3 regions of the Exiguobacterium sp. ERU653 genome follow, and region 1 is predicted to be linked to each of the others. Evidence: riboswitches for the same ligand, from Rfam matches in the RefSeq annotation. Region 1 holds a riboswitch; each other region holds the start of a gene.
The links. Region 1 has a riboswitch for S-adenosylmethionine ahead of metK (methionine adenosyltransferase). Riboswitches for the same ligand answer to the same signal wherever they lie in the genome.
Positions count from the first base shown of each region.

Region 2: another riboswitch for S-adenosylmethionine. It lies ahead of KNO95_RS10180 (Na+/H+ antiporter NhaC family protein); the one in region 1 lies ahead of metK (methionine adenosyltransferase).
Region 3: another riboswitch for S-adenosylmethionine. It lies ahead of msrA (peptide-methionine (S)-S-oxide reductase MsrA); the one in region 1 lies ahead of metK (methionine adenosyltransferase).

Region 1 is NZ_JACSKV010000001.1:1,200,981-1,204,191, reverse strand. It holds gene pckA (phosphoenolpyruvate carboxykinase (ATP)) at 1-850, opposite strand, end outside; SAM riboswitch class I at 1,173-1,292, shown strand; gene metK (methionine adenosyltransferase) at 1,426-2,634, shown strand; gene KNO95_RS06190 (hypothetical protein) at 2,674-3,195, opposite strand.
Region 2 is NZ_JACSKV010000002.1:34,949-38,159, forward strand. It holds gene KNO95_RS10175 (GGDEF domain-containing protein) at 1-1,125, shown strand, start outside; SAM riboswitch class I at 1,224-1,319, shown strand; gene KNO95_RS10180 (Na+/H+ antiporter NhaC family protein) at 1,387-2,670, shown strand; gene KNO95_RS10185 (TVP38/TMEM64 family protein) at 2,688-3,211, opposite strand, start outside.
Region 3 is NZ_JACSKV010000001.1:826,585-829,795, forward strand. It holds gene KNO95_RS04265 (amidase family protein) at 1-800, opposite strand, end outside; gene KNO95_RS04270 (hypothetical protein) at 914-1,075, shown strand; SAM riboswitch class I at 1,120-1,219, shown strand; gene msrA (peptide-methionine (S)-S-oxide reductase MsrA) at 1,287-1,811, shown strand; gene KNO95_RS04280 (DM13 domain-containing protein) at 1,912-2,433, shown strand; gene KNO95_RS04285 (hypothetical protein) at 2,577-2,822, shown strand; gene KNO95_RS04290 (class I adenylate-forming enzyme family protein) at 3,046-3,211, opposite strand, start outside.

The sequences.
Region 1 (3,211 bases):
CATCATAAATTTGTGGTTCGTTCTCACGTGATAAATTGATTGTCTTTGCGTAGCAACCGCCTTCAATGTTAAAGATGCCGTCTGGTGACCATCCGTGTTCATCGTCACCGATCAAGTGACGCTCAAGGTCAGCCGAAAGTGTCGTCTTCCCAGTTCCCGACAACCCGAAAAAGAGAGCCGTTTCGTTCGCATCATTGACATTTGCCGAACAGTGCATCGATAACACGTTTTGTTCAGGCAACAAGAAGTTCATGACGGAGAAGATTGATTTTTTAATTTCACCACCGTATTCTGTTCCCCCGATCAGAATTGTACGTTTGGCGAATGAAACGAGAATGAATGTCTCTGAGTTTGTGCCATCGACCGCAGGGTCTGCTTTATAACTCGGTGCATAAATGACCGTAAACGGGTCGAACGCACCTTTCGTCGGCCATTCACGTAAGAAGAGTTGTTTAGCGAATAGACTGTGCCACGCATACTCTGTGATGGCACGAACGGGTAAAGTGTAGTGTTCATCCGCGCCAGCCGCAGCTTCAAGATAGTAGAGCTTATCTTTCTTCTCTAAGTGATTGAGTACTTTTTCAAGAAGTGCTGAAAACTTCTCTTCAGCGATTGGTTGGTTGACCTTCCCCCAATCGACAAGGTTGTTGCTGACTTCATCTTGTACGACGAATTTGTCTTTCGGTGACCGTCCGGTAAAAGCACCGGTGCTGACAGATAATGCCCCGTCTTTTGTCAGTACACCTTCACCATTTTGAATGGCTTCTTCTACCAGCTCTGGAACCGTCAAGTTCCGTAACATGTCGGTACCATTAATTAATTCTTCGATTTTCAGGAGCGTTGTCGCCATCCTGAATCCCACCTTTCCCCTAAATAGATGTGGATGAAATCCGCATACTTCCGCAATCAAGATTAATTAGTATGACATTTTTAATTATATGTGACACACTAATTAAAAACAAGCATTTCTTCTCTATTAAGTAAGCGCTTTCTTACAAGGATAGTTTAACACATTCTCTTATCACAAGGTGTTAAAAAAAAGAAACGAAATAAAAAAATGGTTGACGATTCACAAACAGAAATGTTTAGCAAGTCTGTGAAAAAAATACGAATTCGTTCAATTCCCTTGACATAATCGGATGTCATTTATATGATGGTTTTCGTAACGGATACTCTTATTCTGAGCGGTGGAGGGAACAAGGCCCTACGAAGCCCAGCAACCGTCCGACATGAAGTCTTGTGCGGAAAAGGTGCTATCCTGAAGCGAAGCCATTAGCTTCGAACGATAAGAGGGTAAGGAAGAACGATTCAACCTTTCCCCATGTATGTCATCGGGGGGAGGTTTTTTTCATTACCGTCCCAAAGCAACGCGTAAGGGGAACGAGTACCGTCCACATATCACCCTTATTATAGGAGGTTTTTTGAATGTCAAATTTGAACCGTCGACTTTTTACTTCAGAGTCGGTTACTGAAGGACATCCAGACAAAATTTGTGATCAGATTTCTGACTCGATTTTGGATGCCATTTTAGCGGAAGACCCGAATGCCCGTGTTGCGGCAGAAACGTCTGTCACAACAGGTCTTGTACTCGTAGCTGGTGAAATCACAACGTCAACTTACGTGGATATCCCGAAAGTTGTCCGTGAAACGATCCGTGAAATCGGATACACACGTGCGAAATATGGTTTCGATGCTGAAACATGTGCAGTCTTGACATCGATTGACGAACAATCGGTCGATATCGCGCAAGGTGTAGACCAAGCCCTTGAAGCTCGTGAAGGTCAAATGACTGAAGAGGAGCTTGATGCAATCGGGGCAGGAGACCAAGGTCTCATGTTCGGATACGCAACAAACGAGACACCTGAACTCATGCCCCTCCCAATCTCGTTGGCACACAAGTTGTCACGTCGTCTTGCGGAAGTACGTAAGAACGGTACGCTTGAGTACCTCCGTCCGGATGGGAAAACACAAGTAACGGTTGAGTACGATGAGAATAACAACCCTGTTCGTATCGATACAATCGTTATCTCGACGCAGCATGCAGAAGAGATTACACTCGAGCAAATTCAAGAAGACTTGAAAAAATATGTCATCGAAGCAGTCATTCCGGCTGAACTTATCGATGCTGAAACGAAATACTTCATCAACCCGACTGGTCGCTTCGTAATCGGTGGACCACAAGGGGATGCAGGTTTGACAGGACGTAAAATCATCGTCGATACGTACGGTGGATACGCTCGTCACGGCGGTGGTGCATTCTCTGGTAAAGATCCGACAAAAGTTGACCGTTCAGCGGCATACGCAGCCCGCTATGTAGCGAAAAACATCGTTGCAGCAGGACTTGCGGATAAAGCGGAAGTACAACTCGCGTATGCGATCGGGGTTGCACACCCTGTATCAATCGCTGTCGATACATTCGGCACTGGAAAATTGAGCGAAACAGAACTCGTTGAACTCGTTCGTGAGAACTTTGACCTCCGTCCGGCAGGTATTATCAAAATGCTCGACCTTCGTCGCCCGATCTACAAACAGACAGCAGCTTACGGTCACTTCGGTCGTACAGATGTGGAACTCCCTTGGGAGCAAACAGATAAAGCAGCAGTTCTTGAAGAAGGCGCGAAGCGTTTCGCGTAATCAAAAACGACCTTTCCGCGGAAAGGTCGTTTTTTTGGTTCATGTAGTTGATGGTGTCTGTTTATTTTCGTCTGACTCAGAATCGTTGGAAGTTGTTTCTTGTCCGAGAGCTGTATCTTTCGCTTCGACGACCTTCTCACCGATATCTTGTAAATCAGACTTGGCTTCTTGTGCTGTATCAACGATTTTATTGACGTCTTCTTTAACTGTATCTACTTCTCCGACGACTTTTTCATATACGTTCTGAACGTCTGTAGATACTTCCTGAATTTTGCCGGAAGCCGTCTTCACTTGTTCAATAACCTGTGAGGCTTTACCAGCAGGGTCTTGTTTCATTTCATTGACAATGCCGCCGACCGAAGATTTTGCGCTCGAGAGGGATTGTTTCGTATGATCTCGATTCGAGGAGCTAAGTAATGCGAGAAGACCACCGACAAGTGCACCGAGTAACATGCCGGTCACGACGTTGATTTTCGGACTTCCCGCGTTCATTTGGTCAAATTGACGATTTGGGTTCTCTGTTTGTTCGACTTTCGGGTCATGCTCTAATTTTGGTTCCATGTTGTTCCACTCCTTC
Region 2 (3,211 bases), on a different contig from region 1:
TATACGTACGTCGTCAGTTTGATCTTCATTTTAGCGGCGGCGTTGTTCCGAGAGACCAATCTACTTGTCGTCAGTAGCATCGCGGCTGCATTAACATTTTTTATTAAGCGGCTCCTCATTCAAAAAGAGCGGCAAGATGCATTCAAATCGTTGATCGAACAATACGATGAAGCAAAAGAAGCCGTCTCCTTGTCACAGAGTGAGGCGCAAGCCATCGAAGTTTTTTTAAGTCAGTGTGAACAATTGAATCACTACGATGAAGGATATGTCGAGTTCAGATTGTTCGATCGTATACTCTACTTTGATTTGAAGACACGTCAACCAATCGATCGACCAGTCGTATACGCACTACTCGACATCAGTCAACCGAATGACCCCGTCCTCGACTATGAGATGCGATTTGAATGGGATGCCTCACTTTCCGATGCTTTCCATAATGACTATCATAGCTTCGTCTCTGTCCGCTCGGAAGAAATAGAAGGAATTCGTACATGGATTGTCATGACCGGCGAGCCGGTTTATGGATATCCAAAAATCATTCAGCAGGAAATCATCAAACTCTTAAAGTCGTTCAATCGGACCATCAGTCGGTGTCATGAACGAGACCGTCTCTATACCGAGAGCCGGACGGATAGTTTGACGCTTCTCGCAAATGCACGCGCATTTTATGAATATGGGATTCAACAAATATCCGATATCTCGATGTATCCGATTTCGGTCGCCATGCTCGATATTGATTTCTTCAAAAAAATCAATGATACGTATGGACATCAAGTCGGTGACCACGTGTTACAAGAATTCGGGCGACGAATTCGACAAGTACTTCGTACAGATGATTTTGCCGCACGATATGGCGGGGAAGAATTCATTTTACTCCTCAACCAGTGTGATATGACCCAAGCGATTGAAGTCGCAGAGCGCATTCGTCACCAAATCGAAGCAAAACCATTTTGTGTCGACCAACACGAAATTTCTGTGACCACGTCGATTGGAGTCGATACGATTGAAGCGTTTGGAAATAAGCGTCTAGATGATACGATTCGAAACGCAGACCGCGCGCTGTATGTCGGTGGGAAATATGCAGGACGTAACCGCGTGGCACACTTCAACAATTTAACGACGTAAACTCCCCTTTCTCACATCGAATTGGGGAGTTTTTAAGTTGACAACTAGATTCGAAACAGGTACGTTAAGGAACGTGTTTGATAATGGAATAGACTAACTTTTTATCGAGAGAGACGGAGGGACTGGCCCTGTGAAGTCTCGGCAGCGGGGAACCTGTGCCAAATCCAGCGGGCGTATTGCTCGAAAGATGAAAAGGGTATTTCGCACGAAGGACCTTTTTCTCAGAAAAGGGTCCTTTTTATTTTTAATGAGGTGATTATTTTGGAACAACCAACAGCAAACAAATGGGCACTCTTGCCGTTGCTCGTCTTCTTACTCTTCTTCATCGGAGCGGGTGTCTATTACGGGGACTTTTATAAGTTTCCAGTCCTCGTTGCGGCCATCATCGCCTTGATGGTTGCAGCATTCATGACAAAAGGAAATGCTACCCAAACCGTCGAGCGCATCGCTCAAGGAGCCGGCAATCCGGGAATCATCATTATGATTTTTATCTTCTTACTGGCCGGCGCATTTTCAACCGTCGCTGAATCAATCGGCGCCATCGATGCAACGGTCAACGCTGCGTTGACTCTCTTACCACCATCGCTTCTTTTGAGCGGGCTCTTCGTCATTGCCGCCTTCATCTCCATGGCGATGGGAACGTCGACCGGGACGATTGCTGCACTTGCACCAATCGCACTCGGTATACATGAAGAGAGTGGTGTCAACGTCGCCATCGCTGCGGCAGCGGTCGTCGGGGGTGCGATGTTCGGGGATAACCTCTCGTTTATCTCAGATACGACCATCGCTGCTGTGCGGACACAACGGACGAATATGCGTGATAAGTTCCGAACGAACTTCTGGATTGTGTTACCGGCCGCAATCATCACAACCATTTTACTCGCCGTCTTATCGAACGGTGAATCGACTGTCGATGTCGCTGCATTTGAGTGGTATAAACTGATTCCGTATCTCGCGGTGATCGGACTAGCGTTAACAGGACTGAACGTCATTCTCGTTTTGTTAGGTGGGATTACGCTCACGGGTATCATTGGTCTACTTGACGGAAGCTTATCTGTGACAGCGTTTGTGACAGCCATTGCGGACGGGATGATCGGCATGGCCGAAATCTCGTTCTTGACGTTACTCATGGGCGGACTTGTCGGACTCATTTCACATAACGGCGGTCTCGCATATTTACGTGATGCCTTGACGTCACGCATCCAAAAACGGGCCGGTGCTGAATGGAGTATCGCCGGTCTTGTCAGTGCGACAAACGTGGCGACGGCGAACAACACGATTTCCATTCTCGTAGCCGGACCGCTTGCAGCGAACATTGCAGACGAATATGACATCGAACGGAAAAAGTCTGCTAGCGTGCTCGACATCTTCTCGTGCGGCGTACAAGGGATTCTCCCATACGGAGCACAACTCCTCATTGCCGCAGAGTTGACGGAGACGGCATCGCCTGACCTCGTCCCGTTCATGTTCTATCCGTTCCTCCTCTTTATTTGCGGAGGGATTGCCATTGCTTTCAACTTCCCGCGCTTTAAAAAACAGTCATAAGCGAAAACACCCCTTTCTCAAAGGGGTGTTTGTCGTTTGGTCACCATCTCTTGTTTCAATTGCTCGTTCCGTTTCTTGAACGCCCGTCGCTTGAGCACTTCCTCAAGCCCTCGACTGATGGCCCATAGTATGACTAAGAGCAGACCGAGCATCGACAAGCGAAACGGGCTTTGAATAAATTCTTCCCACTGGTCTCCGATGACAGAGAAAATGACGACGACGAGCAGTTTACCAAATCCCGCTGCTAATATGAACGTACGGAGCTTCATTTGGATGAGCGCCAGTAAATAGGTAATCAAACTGACCGGGATGAACGGGAGTGAATATAAGAACCCGAGCGAAATCGGGCTCATGTGATTAATTCGTTCTAACCAATATATCGCCGTCTTATGCTTCTCAAGCCATCGTGTCATCGGTTTTCGGAAGATGTACCGGACGGCCGCGAAGACGACAATCGTTCCGAGAAGACTCCCGATCCACGACAAGAGAACACCTAACAAAAAGCCATATGTCGCCGCATTCGCAGAAATGATTAAGACGA
Region 3 (3,211 bases), 370 kb from region 1:
CCGACCGCCTGCCTCACGTCGAGACATGTCACGTAAGGGGGGCCGACCGGTGTCTCAAGAGTCGCCGGATCCGATTCATCCTCACCACACATCGATTGTAAGGAGATGACCGCATCACGAAGCGTACGCGCCATCGGTCCTGCCGTATCTTGAGAACGTGAGATCGGAATGATTCCGGAGCGGCTGATCAATCCGACGGTCGGCTTGATCCCGACGATGCTGTTATGGACACTCGGATGGACGATTGAACCGCTCGTCTCGGACCCTACCGCAAGAAGAGCGAGGTTCGCCGCGACCGCAGAAGCCGACCCCGAACTTGATCCCCCGACATTTAACGCGTCGCCATATGGGTTCATCGTCTGTCCACCGACGGCACTCCATCCGTTCGGCATACCTTCCGTTAAAAAGTTCGCCCACTCGGACAGGTTCGCCTTCCCAAGGATAATAGCCCCGTCAGCCCGTAACCGTTTGACGAGCTCGGCATCTCGACCGGCGAAATGATGTCGCATCGCGGCGGCACCCGCTGTCGTGCGCATCAGACCGTTCGTCTCGATGTTGTCCTTGATCAAGACGGGAATACCGAGTAGCGGTTTGCGTACTCCTTTTCGGTAGGCTCGGTCTGCCGCCTCTGCTTCGAACAGGGCGTCTGGATTGACTTGAATGACGGCGTGAAGCCGTTCATTATATGTCGCAATCCGTCCTAAATAATAGGCGGTCACGTCTCTCGCCGTGAATTGTCCTTCTTTATACCCACGATGCGCACGTTCAATCGTCAGTTCATGTAATTGGATTTGTTCCATCATACATTCCTCCTTTATCTCTCCCCTTTTATTCGTGCTCTATGTCTGATTTCCTTTTCGTATCGCCAAGTCGATGTGTTCTTGTTACACTTAAGAAAAAACAGGAGGTTCCTATGACACGATCCTACATATTCGTGTTGCTAGCTGTGTTCGGTCTATTTTTCATACAGCTATACGGTGAAAATGTGCCTTATGGTACACCCATTTCCATCGCTTTGATTGGATTCATCATCGTCTTGACTGTTTTTCAGTTGAAACGAAAACCGAATCATTGACGAATGTATTTTGAGGGTGATATGATGCTCTCACCAACTACATATCGATATCAAGAGTGAACGAGAGATCTGGCTCCGCGACTTCACAGCAACCTGCCTTAGGCAAGGTGCTACGACCAGCAAGGGAAACCTTGGACGATATGACGAAAGCGCTCATGTCATCCGACGTGAGCGCTTTTTTGTTGAATGACGATTTGGAGGGAACGACAGAATGGAAAAAGCAACATTCGCAGGTGGCTGTTTTTGGTGTATGGTGACACCATTTGAGGAATTACCAGGGATTGAAGGCATCATATCCGGCTATATGGGTGGACAAGTCGCCAATCCGACATATGAACAAGTAAAAACCGGGACGACGGGGCACCTTGAGGTCGTTCAAATCACATATGATCCAGCATTATTCTCGTATGAACGTCTCCTTGAACTGTATTGGATTCAGACCGACCCGACCGATGACGGTGGTCAATTCCAAGACCGGGGACCTCAGTATGCCCCAGCTATCTTCTATCACACGGAAGAACAACAAGTCGCTGCTGAGACGAGTCGCGATGTGTTGGCAGCGAGTAGGCGCTTCACGGCCCCGATCGTCACGAAAATCATTCCAGCAACGACGTTCTTTGCTGCAGAAGACTACCATCAGGACTATCATAAAAAAAATCCGAAGCATTATAAGGAGGACCGGGCCATCTCGGGACGCGACGAGTTCATCGAGGAGAAGTGGACCGAGACAGCATGATGTTCAACTGACGCGAATTGAATGATTCGCGTCTTTTTATAAGCCCATGAATCGGGAAAAGGAATGTAACGATTCAAACACCTGAAAAGGAGGATTATATATGAAGACTCGTACAAAAATCATCATCGGAATCATCGGTATCGCCATCATAGCCATCGCCTGGTGGCTGATCTCCCCACTATTTTTAACAGAGACGGTCGACGAAGGGTTGCCACCGACAGCTGTCGAATCACCAGCCCCTGAAGAAGAAGCGGGAGAAGAGACGTCTGAGACACCGGAAGCACAACCGAGTCCAACCGAAGTAGCGGGTGTGTTCATGGACGGGGAGAAAAATTATGAGACGACCGGGACGATCCGCTCGGTCGAGGCAGAAGACGGGACATATCTCCGATTTGAAGAGTTCGAGACGACGAACGGTCCAGACTTATTTGTCTATTTGACAAAACCAGGTCAAGAGACGACCGAAGGCGTCAGTCTAGGGGCTCTAAAAGGGAATATCGGGAATCAAAACTACTTGGTCCCTAAGGATGTGAATCTAGAAGAGTACAACACCGTCGTCATCTGGTGCCGTGCGTTCAGCGCGACGTTCGGGACGGGAGAACTGACTGGAACAAGTGAATGAATTGACTGCAGGGCGGCTGAATGAATCGGCCACCCTCTTTTCATTTGAAATCGGCTAAAAAATAAAGACCAATCATCCAACATCAATTGTGTATATGCTATCATATATGTAAATAAGTGTAATTTCATTGAGGAGGGTCGATCATGGAGCAGACATTGCCACAACTATACAAACACTACTTTTGGAAGCGATTTTTTCTATTTTTCATTCCATTGATGGTGGTCGGCATACTATCCGAACCGATGATTATTCAGAATCCATTCGAAGAGCTCGAAGACTATGGAGCATTTGTGTTTTTCTTGGCAATTTATATCCTTGTACTCGGTGGATGGGCAGCTTTTATGACGTCGATGATGTGGCGGATCAAACAATTCAAATTGAAAAAGTAATCTTATTATCTATCTGTGGTTCCTACGTTTCGATTCATAACGATTTAACTATCCTTCTTTATTAACGATGCAACATGTTTAATAAACGATAATGTAATGATTGTCAAAAGAATGATCATCACATCTACCTTGAGATTCAAAAATATGGCATAAAACAATGGCTAAAAACGAAAAAACAAAAAGTAAACCATCCACTTTTATTATTTGATTCGCTCCTAAATATCTATTCATCTGCACGAGTGATCGTTTTAAGTCGTTTTCTGTCTAACTTTCCAACCTCTGTATAAGGCAACGCCTCCAAGAATACGATTTCTCGTGGAAACTGATATGTTGTCACTCGTTCGCGCAACCAGCTCACTAGTGCTTCTTCTGTTAATTTTTCGTCGTAT